DNA from 2 places in the Pantoea sp. SGAir0183 genome. Region 2 is predicted to be linked to the other one. Evidence: predicted binding sites of a transcription regulator. Region 2 holds the regulator's gene; the other holds the start of a gene.
What was found. The regulator LexA, encoded in region 2, represses DNA repair genes until DNA is damaged. The targets are predictions, from matches to a motif close to TNCTGTATGTACATACAGNA.
Positions count from the first base shown of each region.

Region 1: a site for LexA is predicted at 3,119-3,138, ahead of C1N59_RS11645 (metal-dependent hydrolase). Genes of this name have one in related genera too.

Region 1 covers NZ_CP028053.1:2,499,130-2,504,277, reverse strand. The annotation lists gene osmE (osmotically-inducible lipoprotein OsmE) at 1-308, shown strand, start outside; gene C1N59_RS11655 (DUF6515 family protein) at 362-772, opposite strand; gene C1N59_RS11650 (L-cystine transporter) at 966-2,357, opposite strand; gene C1N59_RS11645 (metal-dependent hydrolase) at 2,507-3,097, opposite strand; gene hxpB (hexitol phosphatase HxpB) at 3,229-3,897, opposite strand; gene C1N59_RS11635 (YniB family protein) at 4,051-4,587, shown strand; gene C1N59_RS11630 (fructosamine kinase family protein) at 4,592-5,148, opposite strand, start outside.
Region 2 covers NZ_CP028053.1:4,156,726-4,161,873, forward strand. The annotation lists gene zur (zinc uptake transcriptional repressor Zur) at 204-725, shown strand; gene C1N59_RS19375 (CsbD family protein) at 797-1,009, opposite strand; gene dinF (MATE family efflux transporter DinF) at 1,181-2,503, opposite strand; gene lexA (transcriptional repressor LexA) at 2,613-3,227, opposite strand; gene C1N59_RS19390 (diacylglycerol kinase) at 3,334-3,702, opposite strand; gene plsB (glycerol-3-phosphate 1-O-acyltransferase PlsB) at 3,831-5,148, shown strand, end outside.

The sequences.
Region 1 (5,148 bases), 1.7 Mb from region 2:
CAGCGCTGACGCTGGCTGCGCTCTCTGGTTGTACGACTTACGATCGTGCGGAAAGCTACGTGACTAAGCCAGTGGTTAAGGACGTCAAAAAAGGCATGACCCGCCAGCAGGTCCGTCAGATTGCTGGCCCTGCTTCAACTGAAATCACCATGGTGCATGCGCGCGGTACCTGTCAGACCTATGTGATTGGCGAGCGTGACGGTAAAGCACAGACTTACTTTGTGAGCTATAACGATATGGGTCGCGTGATGAACTACGGCTTCCAGAGCTGTGCTGAATACGATACCGATCCGCAGGTTAAGCAGTAAATTTCCGCTGACCTGAAAAAACGGCTCGCTTATGGCGAGCCGTTTTTTTATCTCTACAGTCCAGCCGGACGCGGCACTTCAACGTAGCTGCCGTTAATCTCCCGCTGATAGTAATGCCCGTCCTGCACGTAGAACCGTCGGCCATTAAAATCCAGCACCCGCATACCGCCGACGCTGCTGACATAGGTCGGAGCAGGCGGCTCAACAACCACGTACTCATCACCGTGTCGCTGATAATAACTGCCATTCAGCAAATAGTAGGTTAATCCCCCAATCAGAACCGCCGTTGCCGCCAGTGGCAGAACGTGGAAATGGTCAGGACCATGCCAGCGTGGCGCAGGACCATGCCAGCCTGGGCCGGGCCGGTACCAGTGAGGGCCGGGCCCCCAGTCGCCGGGGCGCGCAAACACTGCGCTGGGCGTAATCATCGCTAACGCGAGGAATGAAGCGATAACCGTTTTCATGTGCATTCTCCTGCTGTGACTCGCTGCAGAATTCTCCTTTTAGCGTCCAAAAACAAGCAGAAAGCGCACGTATTATTGCCCCTTTACCACGCTTAACGTTTCCTTAACGTGAATGTAAAGAGAGAGGGGAAATAAGGAGAAACAGGCAGGGAAAAGGGAGAAGACCTGGCACCGGGTGCCAGGTCAGCTGTGATTAGCTGTGCTCTAATTCATGGTGTTCGTCTTGCTCAAGAACGCGTCGGTCTGTCAGGCCCAGCCAGCGACTGGTCAGGGAACCTGCGGTCATTGCACCATTCACGTTCAACGCGGTTCTGCCCATATCGATCAACGGCTCGATCGAAATCAGCAGCGCGACCAGCGTGACGGGCAGGCCCATCGCGGGCAGCACGATTAACGCCGCGAAAGTCGCGCCACCGCCGACACCGGCAACGCCCGCTGAGCTCAACGTCACAATGCCCACCAGGGTGGCAATCCACAGCGGATCAAACGGGTTAATGCCCACTGTCGGCGCCACCATCACGGCCAGCATGGTCGGATAAAGACCGGCACAACCGTTCTGCCCGATCGTAGCGCCAAACGACGCCGAGAAACTGGCAATGGATTCCGGCACGCCCAGACGACGGGTTTGCGCTTCCACATTCAGCGGAATGCTGGCGGCACTGGAGCGGCTGGTGAAGGCAAAGGTCAGCACGGGCCAGACTTTGCGAAAAAAGCGCATAGGGTTGATGCCATTTACGGACAGCAGCAGACCGTGTACCACAAACATAATGCCCAGGCCCAGATAGGATGCGACCACGAAGCTACCCAGCTTAATGATGTCCTGCAGGTTCGATCCGGCAACCACTTTAGTCATCAGCGCCAGCACGCCGTAAGGCGTCAGTTTCATGATCAGGCGCACCAGCTTCATCACCCATGACTGCAGCGTATCGATCGCCGTCAGGACGCGCTGGCCTTTCACTTCGTCATCTTTAAGCAGGTGCAGGGCCGCCACGCCTAAAAAGGCTGCGAAGATGACGACACTGATAATCGAGGTGGGGCTGGCACCGGTTAAATCGGCAAAGGGGTTTTTCGGGATAAAGGACAGGATAAGCTGCGGCGCCGTCAGATCGGCCACTTTGCCTACATAGTTATTCTGGATGGCACTCAGGCGCGCCGTTTCCTGGGCACCCTGTACCAGGCCGGTTGCATTAAGATGGAACAGCCCGGTCACGAAAACTCCGACCAGCGCCGCAATCGCGGTCGTAAACAGCAGCACGCCAATGGTCAGGAAACTGATTTTGCCCAGCGAAGAGGCGTTATGCAGGCGCGCCACCGCGCTCAGAATTGAGACAAAGACCAGCGGCATCACGATCATCTGCAACAGCTGGACATAGCCGTTACCGACCACGTTAAACCAGCCAATCGACGCTTTGACCGTATCGCTGTTACTGCCGTAAATAAACTGCAGCGCCAGGCCAAACGCGACGCCAAACACTAACCCGACCAGCACTTTTTTGGACAGACTCCAGTTGGCGCGGCTCAGGCGTGACAGCAGAAGCAGCAGCACCACAAAGGCAATGATATTAAGCGTTAAAGGGATATCCATAGAAACTCCGAATCATGCAGCATTCCCCTGGTAAGGAAAGCAAAAGTAGTTATTGTTCATACAGGTGTCCGGAAATGGTATCAGGTGAATTTAGTGCGATCTTATATCCAAATGGAATAGCTTATAACTTTGTTTGAGCGGCCAGTGGCTCAGGAGCCGGAATGCCCCGACAGGAGGCGACTGACGCCGTTTTGCAAGGTATCAAATACCTGGGTGGGCCAGCCATTTTCGCCAAACGCAGGCATCCCTGGCGGGAACCACAGCGCGTAAGCCATCAGGCCCAGGCACAGAGCGCGCTCCAGCTGATTGCCTTTTTGGCTGTTCAGAATGGGCAGACGAAAACGCCAGCGGCAGGGCCAGAGCAGAGGAACGCCGGCGGGAGTGAGCATATCGGCCACAATGTGGCTCAGGTAACCCAGCGTCATGCCCTGCAGAACATCGGCGGGCAGCGGCCAGCTCTTCGGCACGTTAATCTGAAACAGCCACAGGCCAGCCGCAACGGCTAGCAGGCTGTGGGTGAACCCGCGGTGACCAAATGCCCGGGCAATGGGATGCGACAACCAGCGCAGGCGCTGGCCCAGCAAGGACTTAGGATGATCGATGTCAGGGAGCAGGCAGGTCAGCAGGCTGGCGGGAATTAAATGCCACCAGTCCGCCTGAGCCATCACCGGGGTGAGCTCGGCCCGTTTCGCAAAAATGGCGCTGGCAACAGCAAAAAAGATATGGCCTTCGGCCGTCATGATAAACCTGGCTGCAAAAGAAACTGTCAATGCATCCAGTATAGGGATTTATCCAGTAAATGAGAACCTGTGACGCTGTAACGAAGCGTTAATTTTTTAAGGGGATGCAACAGGTTACAGCGCCTTTGCCGTTAAGCCTGCAAATGCTCCCGCGTTAACTGCGTCAGGCTACTCAGCTTCACGTCGGCGAGCGCCCAGCGGGCATCATCCTGATGGCTGGCTGCCGGAATCACAATTGATCGCATTCGTGCGGCTTTGCTTGCTACCATGCCGTTCACCGAATCTTCCAGCGCGACGCAGTGAAGCGGATCAATGCCCAGCGCCTCGGCGGCGTTGAGGTAGACCTGCGGATGCGGCTTGCTGTAGGGCAGATGTTCGGCGGAAGACAGCACATCAAAAGAGTGATTCAGGTTAAACATCGCCAGTACCTGTTCCAGCATGAAGCGGGGCGATGCGGAAACCAGGCCGGTCTTCAGGCCGTGCTGTTTGCACAATGAGAGGGCGGACTCAACGCCGGGCAGAAGCGGGCGGTTTATCGCAATCAGTTCCATTGCACGGGCGATGATACGCTGTGTGACCGCTTCCTGACTCGGTCCCGACCAGGGCAACGTTTCGTACCACATGCGCACCGTCTGATCGATACGTAATCCGAGCGTATCAGGTAATTCGTGGCGTCGGGTCAAATCGATATTCAGGGTTGAGAAGATGTCCATTTCAGCCTGATCCCAGAGAGGTTCAGAATCAATCAACAAGCCATCCATATCAAATAAAGCTGCAAAAACAGGGCGGTGGTAAGACATGTGTCGCTCCTTAAAAAGTTCAGGCTACCTTAGCATGAACACAGGGTTGGTGCGCAGATGAGGCGAAACGGGCGCAGACCGCTCTTTTTTTTGGGAAAATTCTGCAAGGGCAGGTAGACTGAAGCAAATGGGATTTTGGGTTCAGGAGATATCATGACCTATCAACAGGCTGGCCGCATTGCCATCCTTAAGCGTGTCGCTGGCTGGGTGATTTTTTTACTCGCGTTGCTGTCTACCATCATTTCACTGCTGAGCTTTTTGTTTAAGCACAGTGAAAAGAAACCCGGTATTGATGCCGTGATGCTGGATTTCATTCATGTCATGGTGGATATGATTCGCTTTAATACGCCGTTTCTGAATGTGTTCTGGCAAAACTCACCGGTGCCCGAGTTCAATGGACAGATGAATCTGGGCTTCTGGTTTATCTATATTTTGATTTTTGTCGGGCTGGCGCTGGAAGCGTCCGGTGCGCGCATGGGACGTCAGGTGCGCCATGTGCGGGAAGGGATTGAAGATCAGATGATTCTTGAGCAGGCAAAAGGCAGCGATGGCCGGACCCGGCAGCAGCTGGAAGAAAAGGTACGGGTCCCGCGCCACACCATTTTTCTGCAGATTTTCCCGCTCTACATCCTGCCGCTGGTGATTGCCATCGCCGGTTACTTTCTGCTTTCTCTGCTTGGTTTTCTCTAAACGATCAGGCCGGTTTCACCTGACCGGCTGCCCGTGCATCGTCATCCAGCAACTGGCCCACGGCAAACTGCGCCGCGCCCAGCCAGTTGCCGCCAAACACGTTGGCCCTGTTCAGGAGATAGTAAAGCTGATAAACCGGCTGACGCTGCGAAAAGCCATCGGGTAATGGCCAGCTCTGGTGATAACCGTCAAAGATCGCCTTCGGCAGATCGGTAAACCAGCTCAGCATCGCCAGGTCGCATTCCCGGTCGCCCCAGTAACAGGCAGGATCGAAAATCCAGGGGCCAGTCTCGCTGCCCGCACAGTTAGCTGGCCACAGATCGCCGTGGAGCAGGGAAGGTTGAGGGTGATGGGACGCCAGGGTCCGTTGCACACAATCAATAATCCGTTCGGCATCGCCGTACAGAATGCCTTTCTCAGCGGCAATCTGCAGTTGCCAGCCGATTCGTTGCTCCGCAAAGAAAACTGACCAGCGCCGCAACCAGCTGTTGGGCTGTGGTGTAGAGGTCAGATTATTATCGAAATCAAGCCCGAACTGAGGTTGCTCGCTCCACTGATGCA
Region 2 (5,148 bases):
ACATTAGTTCTTAACTCAGTGAGATGTAAAGCAAAAGGAAAAAATATTTACAAACATTCTGACATATATTGGCCTCGCAGACGGGCGCAAAGTCGTAAGGAACAGATAAGCACGGACAAAGGGAGGAGGTGCAGACAGGCAAGGTGCATCGTACGTATCATTAATGTGATAAGATAACATCACCTGTCAAACGGAGAAATTCCATGTCAACCATGACGCCAGAGCAAATCATGACCCAGGCTGAGAAACTGTGTTTACAGCGCGGTGTACGCCTGACGACCCAGCGCGCAGAGGTCCTGCGGTTGATGGCCGGACAGCCAGGATCGATCAGTGCTTATGACCTGCTTGATCAGTTGCGTGTCAGTGAGCCCCAGGCCAAGCCTCCTACCGTCTACCGTGCGCTGGATTTTCTTCTTGAGCAGGGTTTTATCCACCGCGTCGAGTCCAATAACAGCTATGTGATGTGTCACCATTTCGACGCACCCGCCCATACATCGGTGATGCTGGTCTGCGATCGCTGTGCAGTGGTCACGGAAAAGCAGGCGCAGGGCGCAGAAAAAATCATCGCATCGCTGGCGCAGGAGGCAAGCTTCGTCCTACGGCATAGCGTGATAGAGGCGCACGGGTTATGTGAAAACTGTGCGGAAGTTGAAGCCTGTGAACAGCATGAACATTGTGATCATGACCATCAGGCTGACGGGAAGAAACGCAGTAAACGAAGTTAATTGCACATCCTTGTGCGGTCTGGCCGGCATGAGCGTACCGGCCCGGGTAGGAGCATCCCTGAATAACGTGATTACCAGCGGTAATCCTTGTTGTGACCTTCCCAGTCCGTTACTTCTTTCTCCGCCTGATCTTTCGCGTAGCCGTAACGTTCCTGAATTTTGCCGACCAGCTGATCGCGTTTACCTTCAATGACTTGCATGTCATCATCGGTCAGCTTGCCCCATTTCTCTTTCATTTTTCCTTTGAACTGTTTCCAGTTACCACTCGCTTCGTCTTTATTCATTGCAGACCTCCACGTCATCCTTCGATTTCGTTTTATTTTGCCATCAGGCAAAATTACGATATAAAGCGCTGCTTAATAGCGCCATTCAAAGATAATTGTAGTAGCTAATTTCAGTTTTGCCGGAAAAAATGAAAATTTTATGTATCCTGCGTCATATTTCAGGCAAGTTGCTCAGGCGCTAAACCAGGTGCCATTGCGCCAGTGCCTGCGCCAGACCAGCCAAAGTGACAGGCCGCGAAGCGCCAGAAAAACGGCTATCGCCAGCCATAGACCGTGATTACCGACAAAAGGCACGGTTAACAGCGTCAGGAAATAGCCCAGTGCGGCAATCGCCATACTGTTGCGCATTTCTCTTCCGCGGGTCGCACCAATAAACATGCCATCCAGCAGATAGCACCAGACGCCAACCAGCGGCATGACAACCTGCCACGGCAGAAAACGGTCAGCCGCCTGTTGAAGTGCGGGAATCGATGTCAGGAGAGCCACGATCTGATAGCCACAAACAGCATAGACCAGGGAGAAAAACAGCGCGACTGACAGTGCCTGACGGCAGGCAGCAATCCATACCAGTTGCAACCTGCTGCCGTCCTTTGCGCCGTGTGCCTCACCAGCAAAGGCTTCGACGGCGTAAGCAAAGCCATCCAGCGCATAGGCGGTAAACGTCATGAACATCAGCAGGATGGCATTTACCGCCACCACATCAGGTCCGATACGCGTTCCCAGCACGGTCAGAGAGGCAAAGCAAAGCTGTAACAGTAAGGTACGCAGCAGGATATCGCGATTCAGGCGAAGCAGGCGGTGGATATCGCCACGCCAGCTATGGACCAGACTGTGCAGCGTGATGCCGCGCAGCGCCAGCACGCGCCAGACCATAAGTGCCCCGACCAGCAACGTCGCATATTCCGCGATAGCCGTCGCGGCTGCAGCCCCGGCTACGCCCCAGTGCAGCCCCAGCACCAGCCAGAGGTCCAGCAGAATATTGATAACGTTGCCCACCACCAGCAGGATGACCGGCGCTCTGGCATACTGTACGCCCAGCAGCCAGCCCAGAATCACCAGGTTAGCCAGCATGGCGGGCGCACTGAGCCAGCGAATATGGATAAACAGCGCAGCCTGCTCAAGCACGGCGGCCTCTCCGCCGATAAAGCGGATTGCTAATGCCGTAACAGGATGACGCAGGGCAATAAACAGGCTGCCGGCCAGTAAGGCAATGATCAGGGGCTGTGCCAATGCGCGCGCCAGCGCCGTTTTATCGCCCGCGCCAAACGCCTGAGCCGTCAGGCCTGTCGTACTCATCCGCAGAAAAAGCAGCAGCATGAAGATGAAACTGGTAACGGTCGTCCCGACCGCAACGCCGCCCAGATAAACCGGGCTGTCGAGATGGCCAATAACGGCTGTATCGACTAAGCCGAGCAGAGGAACGGTGATATTTGACAGGATCATGGGCAGCGCCAGCCGCCACAGTTTTTTATCGGTAGCTGTCAGGAAGCGCATGTAACGTCCGTGCAATGCGCCGCTGGTGTTGCAGATGAACCCACAGCGGCAAAACAGGGGCAGACTGGGTAACGTCAAGGTTGACGTAAAGAGCCAACCTTAAGAAGAGTTACAACCACTCACCGTTACGTACGATGCCAACCGCCAGACCTTCAACCGTCAGCGACTGCGCACGTGTATCGACAATGATAGGCTCAAAATCCGTATTTTCAGGTAACAGATGCACCACTGATCCCTGCTTTTTCCAGCGCTTCACGGTGACTTCGTCATCAATGCGCGCTACCACCACCTGACCATTACGCACTTCCTGCGTTTTATGCACGGCCAGCAGATCGCCATCCATGATGCCAATGTCTTTCATTGACATGCCGCTAACGCGCAGCAGGAAATCGGCAGAGGGCTTGAACATGTCTGGATCCACTTTGTAGTGGGTTTCGATATGTTCCTGGGCCAGCAACGGCTCACCCGCCGCAACGCGCCCAATGAGTGGCAGACCGTCTGAAGGTTCTTCTTCCATTAACAAACGGATACCGCGGGACGCACCAGAGACGATTTCAATCACGCCTTTACGCGACAGCGCTTTCAGATGCTCTTCTGCCGCGTTAGGTGAGCGGAAGCCCAGTTGCGCAGCAATTTCTGCACGCGTAGGCGGCATGCCCGTTTGATTAATGTGGTCGCGAATCAAGTCGTAGACCTGTTGCTGCCTGCTGGTTAATGCTTTCATCCCGCCCCCTGGTTGTTTATACAGTCGCTGTGAGTATATACAGGTATTGGTGAAATGGAAACCAAAAGTCAGGCCAAAATCAGTAATTTGACGGGAGATGGAATGCTTATCGCAAATGCGACCAAAGTAGCGTTCCCCAAACGAACAGGGCCAGTACTATTGCCAGCAAAACAGCGGCCGATCCCATATCTTTGGCTCGGCCGGCAAGAGGATGACGTTCCTGCCCTGTGCGGTCCACCACCGCTTCGATGGCGCTGTTCAGAACTTCAACAATCATCACCAGCATGACCGCGCCAATCATCAGGATGCGCGAAATAGTATCGACATCCAGCCAGCAGGCCAGGATAATTGCCGCCAGTGAAATTACGGCTTCCTGGCGGAAGGCAGCTTCATGCTGCCAGGCGGCGCGAAGACCTTGCCATGAGTAGCCAGCCGCTTTCACAATCCGGGTAATGCCGGTGACATTATTTGTCATGATAAAGGAACTCTTTTCAAAGGATTGACGTCAATACCGGGCAGCGCACAATTGTCGCTGTCACAGATTTTTGCTGCGCGTTCTGATATGCTTGCGCCGCTTTGCTAACAAGAGGCTTCATGTTGTCTATGTCAGGTTGGCGTAAAATTTTTTATAAATTGCTGAACTTACCCCTTTCATTTCTGGTAAAGAGTAAGGCCATTCCGGCTGATCCCGTCTCCGAACATGGGCTGGATCCTACCCGGCCTATTATGTATGTCCTGCCTTATGATTCAAAGGCCGATCTCCTGACTTTACGCGCGCAGTGCATCCGGCACGATCTGCCTGATCCGCTTATTCCGCTGGAGATAGACGGCGCCCTGTTGCCGCGTCATGTCTTTATTAATGACGGTCCGCGTGTGTTCCCCTATTTCGTGCCCAGCCTTGAATCGGTCAAAATCTTCCACGAGTATCTTGATCTGCACCGCAGCAACCCTGAACTTGATGTTCAGATGTTACCGGTTTCAGTCATGTTTGGCCGTGCGCCAGGTCGGGAAGTCCAGGGCGACGATCATCCGCCTCATTTGCGGCTCCTTAACGGCATTCAAAAATTCTTTGCCGTTCTCTGGCATGGCCGCGACAGTTTTGTGCGTTTTTCGCCCACGGTCTCCCTGCGTCGTATGGCGACCGAACACGGTACCGACAAGTCGATTGCGCAGAAGCTGGCTCGCGTAGCGCGCATCCATTTTGCCCGTCAGCGCCTGGCTGCGGTGGGACCGCGCCTGCCGGCTCGCCAGGATTTATTCAATCGCCTGTTGCAGTCGAAGGCGATTGAAAAAGCTGTGGAAGACGAGGCGCGTAGCAAGAAAATCTCCCATGAGAAAGCGCAGCAAAACGCCATTGAAATGATGGAAGAAATTGCGGCCAACTTTTCCTACGAAGCGATTCGTATCACCGACCGCGTGATGGGCTGGCTCTGGAGCCGACTCTATCAGGGGATCAACGTTAACGGCGGTGAGCGGGTACGTCAGCTGGCGCAGGACGGGCATGAAATTGTTTATGTGCCTTGCCACCGCAGCCATATGGACTACCTGCTACTGTCTTATGTGCTGTATCACCAGGGCCTGGTTCCGCCGCATATTGCCGCAGGGATTAACCTGAACTTCTGGCCTGCCGGGCCGATTTTCCGTCGTCTGGGTGCCTTCTTTATTCGTCGTACCTTTAAAGGCAACAAGCTCTATTCAACCGTGTTCCGTGAATACCTTGGCGAGCTCTTTACCCGCGGCTATTCCGTCGAGTATTTCGTGGAAGGTGGACGCTCACGTACCGGCCGACTGCTGGATCCGAAAACCGGCACCCTCTCTATGACGCTGCAGGCCATGCTGCGCGGCGGCACGCGACCTATCACGTTAGTGCCCATTTACATCGGTTATGAACATGTAATGGAAGTGGGTACTTACGCTAAAG